One region of the Brassicibacter mesophilus genome, then DNA from elsewhere that is predicted to be linked to it. Evidence: predicted binding sites of a transcription regulator. Region 1 holds the regulator's gene; the other holds the start of a gene.
The links. The regulator HrcA, encoded in region 1, represses chaperone genes, less so after heat shock. The targets are predictions, from matches to a motif close to ATTAGCACTCNATANTATNGAGTGCTAAT.
Positions count from the first base shown of each region.

Region 2: a site for HrcA is predicted at 6,106-6,134, ahead of htpG (molecular chaperone HtpG). Genes of this name have one in related genera too.

Region 1 is NZ_JBNPXI010000001.1:17,881-26,450, reverse strand. It holds gene hemW (radical SAM family heme chaperone HemW) at 29-1,165, shown strand; gene hrcA (heat-inducible transcriptional repressor HrcA) at 1,279-2,379, shown strand; gene grpE (nucleotide exchange factor GrpE) at 2,494-3,087, shown strand; gene dnaK (molecular chaperone DnaK) at 3,115-4,944, shown strand; gene dnaJ (molecular chaperone DnaJ) at 5,077-6,201, shown strand; gene prmA (50S ribosomal protein L11 methyltransferase) at 6,330-7,283, shown strand; gene HNR33_RS00120 (16S rRNA (uracil(1498)-N(3))-methyltransferase) at 7,276-8,022, shown strand; gene HNR33_RS00115 (hypothetical protein) at 8,137-8,346, opposite strand; gene HNR33_RS00110 (hypothetical protein) at 8,379-8,552, shown strand.
Region 2 is NZ_JBNPXI010000004.1:155,135-163,704, reverse strand. It holds gene HNR33_RS07410 (BMP family ABC transporter substrate-binding protein) at 1-591, opposite strand, end outside; gene HNR33_RS07405 (sigma-54 interaction domain-containing protein) at 815-2,230, opposite strand; gene HNR33_RS07400 (nucleoside hydrolase) at 2,339-3,265, opposite strand; gene HNR33_RS07395 (hypothetical protein) at 3,470-4,129, shown strand; gene htpG (molecular chaperone HtpG) at 4,189-6,069, opposite strand; gene HNR33_RS07385 (VanZ family protein) at 6,214-6,714, opposite strand; gene HNR33_RS07380 (putative ABC transporter permease subunit) at 6,808-8,409, opposite strand; gene HNR33_RS07375 (ABC transporter ATP-binding protein) at 8,402-8,570, opposite strand, start outside.

The DNA of each region.
Region 1 (8,570 bases):
TGTGCATTTTTTTTAGGAGGTCAATTTGATGAAGGATATAGGGGTATATGTGCATATTCCTTTCTGCAAAAGTAAATGCTTATACTGTGACTTTAATTCATATACGAATAAGCAGGATTTAGTTGAGAAATATATATATTATTTAAAAAAAGAAATTGATTTGTATACTGCTGAATTAAAAGAGTTTAATGTTAAGACGATATTTATTGGTGGTGGTACGCCTTCATATGTGGATGGAAGGTACATCTACGAAATAATAGAGCACATGAATAAACGGTTAAATATGAGTAAATTAGCTGAATTTAGTATTGAGGTAAATCCTAAAACACTAGATAGGGAAAAATTAAATATTTATAAACAAATAGGAATAAACAGAATAAGTATGGGAGTCCAGTCTTTTAACAATGATATGTTAAAGAGAATAGGAAGAATTCATTCTGCTAATGATGTTATTGAAACTTATAACATGATAAGAAAACATGGATTTGACAATATTAATTTTGATATTATGTTTAATTTACCAGAACAAAGTATAGACAATGTAAAAGATACGCTAAAAAAAGCAATAATTTTAAGTGCTGATCATATTTCATACTATAGTCTAAAATTAGAGGAAGGTACTCCATTTTATATTAGCCATCAAAAATCTGAGCTACAATTACCAGACGAGGATGAAGAAAGAGAGATGTACCATTCTGGAGTAGAATTATTGAAGCAAAATGGATATTATCATTATGAAATATCTAATTTTGCAAAGAAAGAATATAAATGTGAGCATAATCTTATATACTGGAACGTAGAACCATATGTTGGATTAGGAATATCAGCTCATTCAAATATTAATAATAAGAGATATGGAAATTTATATGATTTTGAAGATTACTTTACTAAAATAGATAATAAAGAGCTTCCAATAACTGAAGTTGAAGTTATAAATAGAGAAATGGAAATGGCTGAATATATTATATTAGGGCTAAGACTTATTCAAGGAATTAATAAAAGTAGATTTGCTAGGAGATTTAGTGTTGATATAGGCGAAAAATTTGGAGATATAATTACCAAACATGTTAAACAAGGGTTGTTATATGAAGACCTCAATAATATTAAATTAACTAAACAAGGACTTGATTTATGCAATCTTGTTTTTATGGACATATTACCGTAGATAATAGTATAAAAGTATTAAATGGATTAAAGAAATAGTTTTAAAAAGGTATTGACAAATTGAAATATCAATGATAAGTTAAAAACATAAAGATTAGCACTCGATAGCATAGAGTGCTAATAACGAAAAAAGATGGAACTTGTTTTCATCTTTTAATAACAATAGGATGTGATAATAGTATGATGCTTGATGAAAGAAAACTTAGAGTCTTGCAAGCTATTATACAAAGCTATATATCAAGTGCAGAGCCTATAGGATCAAGAACTATTTCTAAAAAGTATGATTTAGGAGTTAGTTCTGCTACTATTAGAAATGAGATGTCTGATTTAGAAGAGCTTGGATATTTGGTTCAGCCGCATACTTCTGCAGGAAGAATTCCCTCAGATAAAGGTTACAGACTTTATGTAAATAGGCTTTTACAGTCAGCCAATATTGATTTTATACTTCGCCAGGATATAAAAAGTATATTGATGAAAGAAATTGGAGAGATAGATACAATTATTCAAAATGCTGCTAAAATTCTTTCTAAAGTGACTAACTATACTTCACTTGCTATAGCACCGCAGTTAAAAAAAGGTCAATTGAAGCATATTCAACTAATACCGATAGATGAAACAAAAATATTAGTCGTAATTGTCACAAATTCAGGCGTCGTAAAAAATACTGTTCTAAGAGTAGACAACGAAATAGCTTTAGAGCAACTTAATATGATAACTAATTTCCTTAATGAAAATTTAAGAGGGTATACAATTGAAGAGATTAGCTCTGGTATTCATGAAAAATTAGTAAATGAAATGTATTCTTTGAAAGATTCAATATCAAATATAGTTCCTATAATCATTCAAACCTTAGATGATACTGCGGAGATCCAGCTTTACTCTGATGGAGTAACGAAGATATTTAATTTTCCTGAATACAACGACATTAATAGGGCAAAAGAATTTATATCATTCATAGAAAACAAGAACACTGTTGTTGATATGATGTTAAACAGTAACTTTAACGATATCGAAGTAAGAATAGGTAATGAGAATAGTTATGACGAGATAAAAAATTGTAGCGTTATTACTGCAACTTATAGTATTAATGGCAAAACAATAGGGAAAATTGGAGTTATAGGACCTACACGAATGGACTACTCAAATGTAATATCAACAGTCAGATCGTTATCCTTAGATTTGAATGAAATAATTGAAAAATATTTCATAAAATAAGGTGTGAGATTTAATTCTTGCACCTAACTAATGTAATTTAATTTGCTAGTTGGTTACTAAAGCATATGTTTTATGAAAAATTAAGAACAAAAAAGAATTAGTGAGGTGAAGGAAGTGGCAGTAGAAGATATTAAGGGAAAGCAAGAGAAAAAAAGTGATACTGTAGGTGATAATATAACGGAAGAAATCAACAGCAATTTTGAGGCAAATGTTGATGATTTAAAAGATGAAGCTAATAACGTAGAATATGAAAAAATACAAAATGAGTATGAAAATACGCTAAAAGAACTTGAAGAAGTAGATAATAGATATCTTAGGTTGCAAGCTGACTTTAATAATTATAGAAAAAGAGTTGAGAAAGAGAAAGAGTCCACCTATTTATATGCATCTCAAGAACTGATATGCAAACTTCTTCCAGTGATTGATAACTTTGATAGAGCCTTAGAAATTAAAATAGATGAAACTAAGCTTGAAAACTTTTATCAGGGAGTAGAATTGGTTTATAAACAGTTTGTTGATATCCTCAAAGACAGTGGGTTAGAAGAAATAGATGCATTAAATCAAAAGTTTGATCCTAACTATCACCATGCAGTTGCCCAAGAAGAAAGTGATCAACATGCTGAAGACACTGTGATGGAAGTATTCTTAAAAGGCTATATGTTAAAAGATAGAGTTGTAAGACCAAGTATGGTTAAGGTTGCAAAATAGTATAATACTACATAGGGAGGAATGAAAATGAGTAAAATAATAGGTATTGATTTAGGAACAACTAATTCTTGTGTAGCAGTTATGGAGGGTGGAGAGGCAGTTGTTATAGCAAATGCTGAAGGTAACAGAACTACACCATCTGTTGTTGCATTTACTAAAGATGGAGAAAGACTTGTTGGAGAAACAGCAAAAAGACAATCAGTTACTAATCCAGATAGAACTATAATGTCTATAAAAAGACACATGGGTACTGATCATAAAGAAGTTATAGATGGAAAAGAACATACTCCACAGGACATTTCAGCAATGATTCTTCAAAAATTAAAAACAGATGCAGAAAATTATCTAGGAGAAAAAGTTACTGATGCTGTTATTACAGTGCCAGCATACTTTACAGATAGTCAAAGACAAGCAACAAAGGATGCAGGAAGAATTGCTGGGTTGAATGTTAGAAGAATAATCAATGAACCTACTGCTGCATCACTTGCTTATGGTATAGATAAAGACCAAGATCACCATAAAATAATGGTATTTGACTTAGGTGGAGGTACTTTCGACGTATCAATACTAGAGCTTGGTGATGGAGTTTTTGAGGTTATATCAACTAAAGGTGATAATATGCTTGGTGGAGATGATTTTGACCAGGCTGTAATAGACTATTTAGCTGAACAATTTAAAAAAGAAAATGGAATTGATTTAAGAAATGACAAGATGGCGCTTCAAAGATTAAAGGAAGCATCTGAAAAGGCTAAAAAAGAGCTGTCAAGTGTAATGACAACAAACATTAATTTGCCTTTTATTACAGCTACTCAAGCTGGACCTCTGCATTTGAATATAGATTTAACTAGAGCTAAATTTGAAGAGTTAACTCTACATTTAGTTGAAAGAACATTGGGGCCTACTAAGGCAGCAATGCAGGATGCAGGATTAAGTGCAGCTGATATAGACAAAGTAATATTAGTTGGTGGTTCAACTAGAATACCAGCTGTTCAACAAGCAGTAAAGAACCTAACAAGCAAAGAACCTCATAAAGGAGTTAACCCTGATGAAGTAGTAGCATTAGGTGCAGCAATCCAAGCTGGAGTTTTAAGTGGTGAAGTAAAAGATTTATTGTTATTAGATGTTACACCATTATCATTGGGGATTGAAACTCTTGGAGGAGTATTTACTAAGCTAATAGAAAGAAATACTACTATACCTACAAAGAAAAGTCAGGTGTTTTCAACTGCTGCAGATAGTCAAACTGCGGTTGATATACATGTACTTCAAGGAGAAAGACAGATGGCAAGTGGTAACACAACATTAGGTAGATTCCAACTTACAGGAATTCCACCAGCACCAAGAGGAATACCACAAATTGAGGTAACCTTTGATATAGATGCTAATGGTATTGTTAATGTTTCTGCTAAGGATTTAGGAACTGGTAAAGAACAAAAAATAACAATAACAGCTTCGACAAATTTATCGGAAGAAGAGATTCAAAATAAAGTTAAAGAAGCCGAGAAATTTGCTGAAGAAGACAGAAAGAATAAAGAATCTATAGAGGTTAAGAATAACGCTGACTCACTTGTTTATCAAACAGAAAAAACTCTAAAAGAGCTTGAAGGGAAAATAAGTGATGATGAAAAATCAAAGGTTCAAGCAAAATTAGATGATTTGAAGAAAGCTCTTGAAGGAAATAACGCTGATGATATTAAAAAGAAAACTGAAGAGCTTACAAATGAGTTCCATGCACTGTCACAGAAAATGTATCAACAAGCTCCAGATCAAGGGCAGCAAAACGCTCAAGGTCAACAAAGCAGTAATGATGATAATGTAGTAGATGCTGATTATGAAGTTGTTGATGATGACAAATAGTGTTTATCAAAGCTAAATCCCATGGGTTTAGCTTTGGTTTTTCCTATTGACATATCAAGTAATATGGCATAAACTTAAATTCGGTTATTTAATATTTAGTAGGTGACTACACCATTGAAAGGTGGTGAATATATGAGTAAAAGAGATTATTATGAAGTCCTTGGTGTTAATAAACAAGCAAATGAACAAGAAATAAAAAAAGCTTATCGTCAATTAGCAAAAAAATACCATCCAGATTTAAATCCGGATAATAAAGAAGCAGAGCATAAATTTAAAGAAGTTAATGAAGCATATGAAGTCTTAAGCGATGAAGAAAAAAGAGCAAGATATGATAGATTTGGTCATGATGGAGTTAATGGACAAGGTGGAGGATTTGGACAGGGTTTTTCTGGTGGTTTTGGAGACATATTTGAAGATATATTTGATATTTTTGGTGGTGGTTTCTCAGGAAGTAGAAAATCAGGTCCTAGAAAAGGTGCTGATTTGAAATATAAGCTGGATATAAAATTTGAAGAAGCTGCTTTTGGTGTTGAAAAAGAGATTAAATATAGAAAAACAGAAAATTGTTCAGTATGTGATGGAACAGGAGCTAAGCCAGGAACTAATAAATCTACTTGTACTAAATGTAATGGAACTGGAGAAGTTAAATATGCGCAAACGACTCCATTTGGACAATTTGTACGGGTAGGAACATGTGATAAATGTAATGGGTTAGGCCAAATCATAGATAGTCCATGTACTAATTGCAGTGGAACTGGAAAAGAAATGAAAATGAAACGAATTAACATCAAAGTTCCGGCTGGTGTTGATACAGGGTCAGTAATTCCTTTGCGTGGAGAAGGTGAACCAGGTGAAAAAGGAGGACCTTCCGGAGATTTATACGTTTATATTAATGTAGAACCACATGAAATTTTTGCTCGTGAAGGTAATGATATAATATGTGAGATACCAATATCGTTTGTTCAGGCTGCTATCGGGGATGAGATACAAGTTCCATCATTAGAGGGTAATGTTAAATATACTATCCCTGAAGGAACGCAGACTGGCACGATATTTAGACTTAAGAACAAAGGAATTCCTAATGTAAGAGGCTATGGAAGAGGAGATCAGTACGTTAAAGTTGTAGTTCAGGTTCCTACAAAGCTTAATGAAAAGCAGAAAGAGCTCTTAAGAGAGTTTGCTAAGGAAAGTGGAGATGCTGGACATGAAAATAAAAAAGGCTTTTTTGATAAAGTCAAAGATGCTTTTACAGGATAATAATCACTCCATTTATTGGAGTGATTATTGTATATCATCAATAATTACTGGTTTTTTTTACATATATGGGGTATAATAATTTGAGAAAAATAAAGCTTATCTAACTTGTTAAGAAGGATGTGAAGTTTATGAAATGGATTGAGGTCCAGATTAAAACGACAACAGAAGCGGTAGAAGCTGTGTCAAACATTTTATATGAGGTGGGTGTTGGAGGACTAGCTATAGAGGATCCAAATGACATTATTTTGCAGACTGCAAATGATGATTGGGATTTTATAGACTCCAGTTTACTGGACCAAGATTTTGAAGGAGTTATAGTTAAAGGATATTTTCCTGAGAGTGAAGATCTTATTGATAAGATTGAACTAATAAAACAAAATGTAGAAAAAATACCACTATACAATTTAGATAAAGGACTCGGTGAAGTAACGACTACAGAAGTATATGAAAAAGATTGGGCTCATGCGTGGAAAAAATATTATAAGCCAAAAAAAGTAGCAAAAAATGTAGTGATTAAGCCGTCATGGGAAGAGTATATAGCTGATAAAGATGATATTATTATTGAACTCGATCCAGGAATGGCTTTTGGAACAGGGACTCATGAAACTACTATAATGTGTATACAACAACTCGAAAACTATGTTAAGAGCGGAAGTACGGTTTTTGATGTTGGGTGTGGAAGTGGAATACTATCTGTGGCTGCTGCTAAACTTGGAGCAAGGAGAGTTATAGGAGTAGATCTTGATGAACTTTGTGTTAAAGTTTCAAAAGATAATATTAAGATTAATAATGTAGAGGATTTAGTAGAAATTAGACATGGTAATTTATTAGATGTAGTTGATGAAAAAGCAGAAGTAGTAGTTTCGAATATTATTGCTGAAATAATAATAATTTTATCTAAGGATATTAAAAAATTCTTAAAGAATGATGGTGTTTTTATTGCCTCAGGGATAATAAATGAAAAGATAGACAGTGTTAAACAAGCATTAATAGAAGAAAATATGGAAATAGTTGAGATTATAAATATGGGTGAATGGGCATGTATTGTCTCTAAAGTTAAAGAAGGTAACATAGATGCATAGATTTTTTGTAGATAAGAATAATATTAATTTAAGCTCTATTGATATAATAGGTGAAGATGTTAAACATATAAAAAGTGTATTAAGGCTTAATGTTGGAGATGTTGTAGTTGTATGTGATAATGATCGAACAGATTACACCGCTAAGATAATATCTATAGATAAAAACATAGTTCAGTGTGAAATATTAAGTAAAGAAGCTTCTAAAAGTGAACCACCTATTGATATAATATTATATCAAGGGTTGCCAAAGGCCTCAAAGATGGATTTAATTATTCAAAAAGCTACCGAGCTTGGAGTAAAAAAAATTGTACCAGTTATAACTGAAAGAACAGTTGTGAAGATTCAAGATAGAAAAAAAGAAAATAACAAGCTCGAAAGGTGGAACCGTATAGCTGAGGAAGCTGCTAAACAAAGTAAAAGAGGTATAATACCACAGGTAAATAATATACTTGATTTTGATGAAATGATAGCTATTCTAAAAGAAAAACAAGCTGTCATAGTTCCATATGAGAACGAAGAAAACACTGGTATTAAGGATGTGTTAGAAAACTGCAGCTGTAAGGAAATTCATATATTGATAGGACCAGAAGGTGGATTTGAAGAAACTGAAATACAATCGTTGATAAATATTAAATGTAACATAGTAACACTCGGTCCAAGAATATTACGAACTGAAACTGCTGGGTTAGTTACTTCAGCTGTAGTGCTATATGAACTTGGAGATTTAGGAATGGTTTGATGAAAAAAGTAGCTTTTTACACCCTAGGACGCCTAAGAGTTAAAGTGAATATGATTGCTCCTATACCTGCACAGTGTAGTATAGAGTGGATGGCAAAAAGACCACTATTTTGATTTAGTGGTCTTTCTCATTTAAGAAATATATAGTTGTATCAGAATTGCCTTTTTTCTTAATTAACCATCTATCTAGAAACTCTTCTAAGATTGAAGTCGCATCTGACCGACTTATATCAGTAAGCTTTTCTACTTCTTTTCTATTTACTGATTTATTTTCCTTATATAGTTCAAAAACTATAGAGAATACAATCTGAAACATCTCCTTCATATGCAGATCATAACATTAGAAAAAGAGCTAAATTGGAAGGACAGTTGGAATCGAAAGCTAACTACAACGATTTTAGCAAAAGTTTTATAGATGCTAGATTCTATGTGGATAGCATACTGATAACGATTAATAGAGTTGAACATGACTATGACAAAGCAGAAATTAATCAGGAAAGACGAGCTGGAAGGTATGGGAAACTATATTAATAAAGTTGGTAATTAGAT
Region 2 (8,570 bases), on a different contig from region 1:
ATTAACAACAGGTACATCTACTCCACCTAAGAATCCAATAAGTTTTTGTTCATTAGCTAAAGGCATATCTGATGTTGTCACACTAGCTGCTAGTGATCCTGCTAAAAAAGCAACTTCATTTTGTTTATAAAGTACTGAGTACACATTTGGGAAATCTCCACTGCTATAATCAACATTTGTATCGAAGATTATATATTTCTTATCTGGATATTGTGGTGCAACATTACTTAATGGTTCAGACATCTGCCATGTACCTACTATAATAATATCCCAGTCTTGCTCAGATACATCTTGTAAAGTTGGCTCCCACTTTGTAAGGTCTTTACCCATTTCTATAGTCTTAGTTTCTACCTTATCTCCATATTTTTCTTTCAGCATTTTCATACCATTATCTGCAGAATCAAAAAACGACTTATCTCCTAAACTTCCATTGATCAGCAACGCTACCTTTAGAATATCTTCTTGCTGTTCTGTACTTTCGCCAGCTTGTTCATTGTTTTCAGCTACTGGCTCAGTTTTACTCCCACAACCTACTAAAGCTAATGACAGGACAAGAAGTAAAGCTAGAATAATACTTATAGATTTTTTCATCTAAAATTCTCCCCTTTATGTTTTTTATTTCATAGCATTTCAGCTATTTTTTATTAACTTTATACAAAGCAAAAACTATGCCATAAATAGCATAGTTTAAAAGTATATTTAGAATGAGTTAATAGACTGTATTGATAATTAATTTTAGAAATCTTAAAAGCAATTGTTTATTTTTCGATGATTTTTTTCATCAATTCCGATGATATATTTCATCGTTTATCCTTTAAGCTTGTATATCATACTTATTAAGCTTTTTAACTACTGTTGACTGATCTACCTTTAACACTTCGGCTATTTTTCTTGTAGTCTTGTACTTTTTTAAAGCATTAGTAAGAATCTTTTTTTCTACAATTTCTTTTGCCTGCTTTAATGGCATGATGTTATCATCTGCTATATCGATTACATCACTTCTCTTAATTAAGCTTTCAACATCTTCTCTTCTTATTATATCCTCAGTTGTTGTTAATACAAGTCTTTCTATAGTGTTTTCCAATTCTCTTATATTACCAGACCATGTATTCGTTATAAATATATTATAGGCCTCAGTAGATATTTTTTTCGAAACACCATACTTAGCATTAAATTTTTCTAAAAAATAATGTGATAGTATTGGAATATCCTCTTTTCGCTCTCTTAATGATGGTATATGAACTGGAACTACATTTAGCCGATAAAACAAATCCTCTCTAAACTTGCCTTTACTAACAAGTACCTCTAAATCCCTGTTAGTTGCAGATATAATTCTTGCGTTGAATTTAATTGGCTTTGAGCTCCCTAATTTATAAAAAGCTTTTTCCTCTATTGCATGTAATAGCTTTACCTGCAAGTGTAGGGGCATCTCTCCTATTTCGTCTAAAAAAAGAGTTCCGTCTTCTGCAGCTTCAAATAGACCTTCTTTTCCACCTCTATTAGCTCCTGTGAATGCACCCTCTACATATCCAAATAGTTCAGATTCTAATAGGCTTTCTGGTATAGCACCGCAATTAACTTGTATAAATGGCTTATCTCGTCTATTGCTTATACTATGAATTGTCCTTGCTATTACTCCCTTACCTACTCCTGTATCTCCCGTTATTAGGACTATGACATCAACACTTGCAATCTGATGAATTAGCTTCATTATTTGCTTTATAGAACTACTATTTCCTATGACAATATCATTATCTTTTGTATGCTCTGTAAATATTTCCTTCCTATACCACTCTAGCATTTCTTCGGTCTCAGCCAATTGTTTCTTCAAGTTTTCTATTTCAGTAATATCCTTAGAAATACTAATAATTCTTATCAGCTTACCACTATCATCAAACATGGGTATTCCGGTCACCATCAGTCTTCTTCCTGCTCTTGTAGTTTGAACAAGAGTTACTTTTTTCTTATGCTTTACAACATATACAGCTGTTGATTTAGACAATACTCCTTTTTGTTCCAGCTCTCTAGCATTTTTACCTATCATATCTTTCTCAGGTATTCCAAATAGTTTTTCACATGATTTGCTAACCCGAAGTATTACCCCATCTCCATCAGCAATTACTATTTCATCATATGCACTATCTAATATAAGCTTAAGCTCCTTGTATATTTGCTTATAATGCTCTGCTTGATTTATAGTATTAAACTCTTCGCCTGTAATGTCTTTCATAATCAAACTCTCCTATATAATATAAAGACAAATTTCGATTAATTTCGATAATTAATTATATTATATATTCTACTTTATTTGATGATTTCCTGCATCAAAAATTTGGTATTATCTGATAAAAATCATATTTTTGAGCATTTTAACAAATCTTTCTCTATCTACACCTAGAGCTACTTCAGCATTAGGCTTATTTTTCGTCACTCTGTTCAAGTCTACTACTGTCTTTCCATAAGTAAGTTTACCCTCAGTTTCAATAGCAACGTAGTAGTCTTTTTTTTCTATTATAGTTGGGTCAATGACTGCACCTACAGCTAAAGCATCGTGAATTATAGCCTCATTTAAACCTGCTGACTTTCTTCGAAATTCTAAATTAGAAACTAACAGCTCTTTTACTGCTCCTGATATTCTACTATCTATTGATGTTATTTCTTCAATCTCATTTTCATGGACTACTGCTTTGTGAGTGGCATCCAGTCCTACCATCGTTAAAGGTATCCCTGACTTAAAAACTATATCTGCAGCTTCAGCATCTACATAAATATTGAACTCTGCTGATGGAGTAGTATTGCCAAGACAGCAGGAGCCGCCCATTAATGTAATACGTTCTATCTTATCTTTTATTTCAGGATAGTTAATTAAAGTAATAGCTATGTTAGTTAGTGGTCCTAGAGTAATTAGCTGTAGCTTGCCATTACATGCTTGTGCTTCCTCATATATAGTGTCCCATGCTTTTTTTTCATATAATTCTGCACTACTTTTAGGCAGTACTAAGTCACCTAATCCTGTCTCTCCATGAACCCATTCTGCAGTCTCTAAAGATTTTAATAGTGGCTTAGAAGCTCCTTTTGATACTTTAATTTTTTTACCTGCATACTCTACTAAATCTAGTGTATTTCTGCTAGTTTTATCTAAGGGTATGTTTCCTGCTACTGTAGTCAATGCCCTAACATCTAGCTTATCTGATGAAAAAGCTAAAAACAATGCAATAGCATCATCCATTCCTGGATCTGTATCAATGACAACCGGTATCTTCATTGTTTATTTCTCCTTTACTAATAATTTAAAATTTTATAATTATCTTTAATAATATAACTTATTCATAATATCGTATAGTATTTTCTCCACAAAAAATATATCATAGCCATCAATAAGTTAAGTGACTGAAATCATATTATATGATAAAATGTATTTTAATAATTCATTATTCTGGAAATATTTTTTCTAAAAAGGGGTGAACATATGTCTAAAATTTCTAAGGTTCCTTCTGTTGCAAGTAAAAGAGTACAGAATAGTTATGTAAATAGAATTACGTCCGTTAATAAAAATAACCCAGTTGAGTCAGTCGAGCCAGTCGAAAGAGTATCTAATCAAGTTAGCTATTTTTCTTCTAATTATACTCTAGCATCTGATTTATTCTATAGTAATCTAAATGAATTAAAAAGAGAATATAAAAGGTTTTACCATGACCATAGAAAGCTTGAAGAAGCAATTAAAGACATCGTAGAAGACGATGAGCATTTATTAGAACATATTAAGAATCTTATAGAAAAATATAATATGGCTTTTGAATCACTAAAATCTTTAGATGAATCGATGGGAATGAATAACTCAAAGAAAGTAACGGATGTTCTAGATTATTTCAAAAATCCCCTTACAAATATTGCAATATTAGTTGATGAGGACTATCATATGTGTATAGATGAAAATAAGTTTTTAGATAATATAAAGAATTCTCATGATCCATTAAGATTTTTATTTGAACCGGTAAAAGGATTAATTATAAAACTTTACAATGCATTCAGAGGAATAAAATATAATCCTCAGAATGGTTTTAAGGAAGGCTACAAAGATGTGCTTGATAAAAATGTAAGTGGGGCTCTAATGAACGAAAAGGCATGATTTAAATAACCAAATCGAAAAGCCATTCAAAGAATTTCTTCGAATGGCTTTATTTGATATTATGACATCAGCTTACATATATTATTAGTAAATTCAACAGGATCATCTACTGCTAATCCTTCAATAAGCAATGCTTGGTTATACAGTACATTAGTATACACTTTCAGCTTTTCTTTATCATTTTCAAAAGCAGCTTTTAGAGCTTTAAATACTTCGTGGTCAGTATTAATTTCTAGGATTTTTTCTGCCTTTATTTCTTGATTGTTTGGCATTGTATTTAATATTTTTTCCATTTCTATTGTCAATTCGCCATCAGTTGCAAGACATACAGGATGATTTTTTAGCCTCTTTGATGGTCTCACATCTTTTATTTTATCAGATAAAGCTTCTTTCATAAATTCAAATACCTCTTTATTATCTTGACCCTCAGTTTCATTATTCTCTTTTTCATCCTTTTCCTCTATACCCAAATCTCCACTAGATACAGATTTAAACTCTTTTTCCTTATAGTTCATGAGCATACGTATAGCAAATTCGTCCACATCATCAGTAAAATATAATATCTCATATCCTTGCTCTGATAAGAGCTCAGTTTGAGGCATTTTATCTATTTTTTCAATAGAATCTCCAGAAGCATAGTATATATATTTTTGATCCTCTTTCATTCTATCTACATACTCTTCAAGAGTTACCATTTTCTTTTCCTTTGACGAATAGAACATCAGTAAGTCTTGAAGTGTCTCTTTGTTTTGTCCAAAATCACTGTAAACTCCATATTTTAGCTGTCTACCAAAATTTTCGTAAAATGCTTCATATTTCTCTCTATCATTTTTAAGCATTAGTTGTAATTCGCTCTTGATTTTCTCTTTTATTCTTTTAGCAATCACTTTTAACTGTCTATCATGCTGAAGGATTTCTCTTGAAATATTCAGCGACAAATCTTCAGAGTCTACCATACCTTTTACGAAGCTAAAGTAGTCTGGCACCAAGTCTGGACACTTATTCATTATTAGTACACCACTTGAATATAGCTCTAGACCTTTTTCGTACTCTGTAGTGTAGAAATCATAAGGCATTTTTTCTGGTATAAATAATATAGAGTTATATCTTACTGCTCCGTCAGCACTGATGTGAATATATTTAAGTGGCTTATCAAATCCATAGTGCTTCTCAGAATAAAACTTTTCATAATCTTCTTTTGTAAGCTCACTTTTATTTTTACGCCACATTGGTACCATACTGTTAACAACTTTTTCTTCTACTACTTCTTCATACTCATCCTCTGAACCTTCTTTAAGCTTTCTTGTACTAATATCCATCTTAATAGGATATCTTATAAAGTCTGAGTATTTCTTGATAATTGATTTTAATCTGTACTTTTCTAAGTATTCATCATATTTTTCATCTTCTGTATCTGGTTTTATTTTTAGAGTAATTTCTGTACCTACATTTTCTTTTTCAAAAGGTTCAATTGTATATCCATCTGCACCTATTGACTCCCATTTATATCCCTGATCACTTCCTAGGGCTCTACTTATAACTGTTACTGATTCAGCAACCATAAATGCAGAGTAGAATCCTACTCCAAACTGACCTATGATGTCAAAACCATCCTTCAGCTCATTTTCTTTTTTAAATGCAAATGAGCCACTCTTTGCTATTACCCCAAGATTTTCTTCTAGCTCCTCCTTTGTCATTCCAGTTCCTGTGTCAGATATCGTCAATGTCTTGTTATCTTTATCAACTGTGATCTTTATGTAGTAATCATCTTTGTTAAATGTCATGCTTTCATCTGTTAATGCTTTATAATACATTTTATCAATAGCGTCACTTGAATTAGAAATAAGCTCTCTTAAAAATATTTCTTTATGAGTATAAATAGAGTTAATCATTAAGTCTAGCAGTCGTTTTGATTCTGCCTTAAATTCCTTTTTCACCATTTTCATCTTCTCCTTTCAGGAAGTTTATTCCAAATTGTTAGCACTCTGCTTAATAGAGTGCTAATTATAATTTATCAAATTCATTTCATTTGTCAATATTTTTGTAATATTTTACATGCGAAAGTTCTCTAAAGATTAATTATTTTAAAGGACTTTTTCATTAAGAGCTCTTTTTAGCCTACTTGCTGCACCATATACGGCAATCCCAACAAAAGCTCCAGCACTGTCAATGAATACATCCTTAATCTGTCCACCACGACCAGGTACAAAAAGCTGGTGCAATTCATCACTTGACGCATATACGATGCAGAATAAAAGTGAAAGCACAAAAGACTTAGAACTTTTCATTCCACTTCTCCTTAGTGCATTAGTTACCAATAAGCCAAGTATTAGATAAGCAAAGAAGTGAGCAAATTTTCTTACAAAATGATTAAACTTTGAAACTAAGTCTGCTGTAGTATCACTCTCAGCATCAATGGGAACTAGCTTACCTACTTTTTTGATTACGATTTCTGTTACTTTTTTGCTCATCCCATTAGACTGCGTTGCTGGTTGAGCTGATAGGCTAAAAATAAGAATTAGCCAAAGCAGAACAGCTATCCATGATAAAACTATTATTGTCTTTTGTCTTTTTAATATGTGCATTAGTATTCTTCCTTCTATCATTTTTTCTATTTAAGCAGTTTTATTTAGGAATTACTAACATGAGGTTTCTTTACTGCTTAATTAACTGAAAAATTAATGTATTTGTCTCCATGATTTTATTCCCACCATCTTGATTGTAAGCCATAATAATAAATTAATTATAGTTAAACATATTATTAATAAAATCTGAAACAAATTAAAACTTACAGGCTTTATTAAAATATATATCAAAATAGGAATAAGCACCATCACAGCTCCTGCTAGCATTGCAACAATGACACTTGCACTTTGTTTTACAACTACCATATGAGATTTCCATTCAAGCTTTGGAAGATATAGATTTATTATTATTCCTGCTAGTGAGATATAAAATGCATATAGAGTAGTTGTAAATAAAAATGCTATATAAGATATTAATGTCATTTTAAGTGATACTGCCAAAATCACAGTATTTATAAAGAGAATTGGTAATATAATTGTTAAATTTACGAATATTTTACTTTTTATTATATCTATGGGGTTTATCGGTAGTGATTTTACTATCCAAAGATTCTTCCCTTCTAGTGATATCGATGGCGCAGTTGTACAAGTTAAACATACACATAATGATATAACTGCAGTAGCTACAGGCACTATAAACTCATTTACCATCGGAAACTCCAGCATTTGAGCCATATTTTCTCCTCCAAATATAGCTATTCCTATAGTAACAATAGTCATCATTACAGAACCCATAGAAGTATTTAGAACATATATATAGGATGAAAAATAGAAATTTATTTCCTTTTTATAAAGTGCTTGTAATACAGATGATACCTTAAGTGATGTCATCTTATAACTGGCTGCCTTATATCTTTCATTCATTTTGGAATTAATAGTTTTAAAACTCCTAGAAAATAATAAAACAAGCAGTATAAATGGTAGTACAGATATTAAAATAAATATTAGCAAAGATACTGTATTGAGATTCTCCAGAGCATGAACAAAAAATCTTGTAGGAAAATACAACTGTGCCATATCACCAATTAATATGGCAGAATTTTGTACACGTTCAGCAGATACGTTGTTCATAAAATAAGAACCTACCATTAAAGCTAGAATTAAAAGAAAAGAACCAATTATCATAACAATATTTGTTGATCTGAACTTTGTAGATATCTTTCCCAAAGCAAGAGACAATAAAGCTCCAACAGACATTGGAATAAGACTTACAAAAACCATGGCTATGAAAGCAAATGCATAGTATACAATCCCGCTTGATGACTTTATTCCATAAGCTAACAATGAGGGTACTCCAATTATAACACATATAATTAAATTGGTTCCATACAATAATGACAGTTTACTTACTAGTACCTCAGATGTTTTAACCGGCAGCGACATAAGCAAATCATAATCTTTAAAGGAATATAAATATCCTGAAGCTTTGTAAACACTCATGAGTAATGATACTGCGCTTATGTTAATTAGAGTGATGGAAAGTATGATATTTAAAGCATTAAGCTTTAACAGATAATCTGATATCATAAAGAAATAAGCAAGCATTCCTGAAAATACTGTTGAAAATGCCAATAAAATTATTATTCCAATAAATATCATCTTTGTTTTTTCAGTTTTTGAAGGCTCTTTAAAAAGTCTATTTAAGCTAAATGAATTTAGAACACTAGCCTTAATGAGCAACTTAGCACTATTCATTATCAGTTACCTCCAAAAATAGTTCTTCTAGTGAGCTATCACCCTTAACTGCTTGAGTTTCTCCACTAGCAATTAGCTTTCCAGCTTTAATTATAGCTATTTTATTGCATAGTTTTTCTGCAACCTCTAAAACATGAGTTGAAAAAAATATTGCACTACCA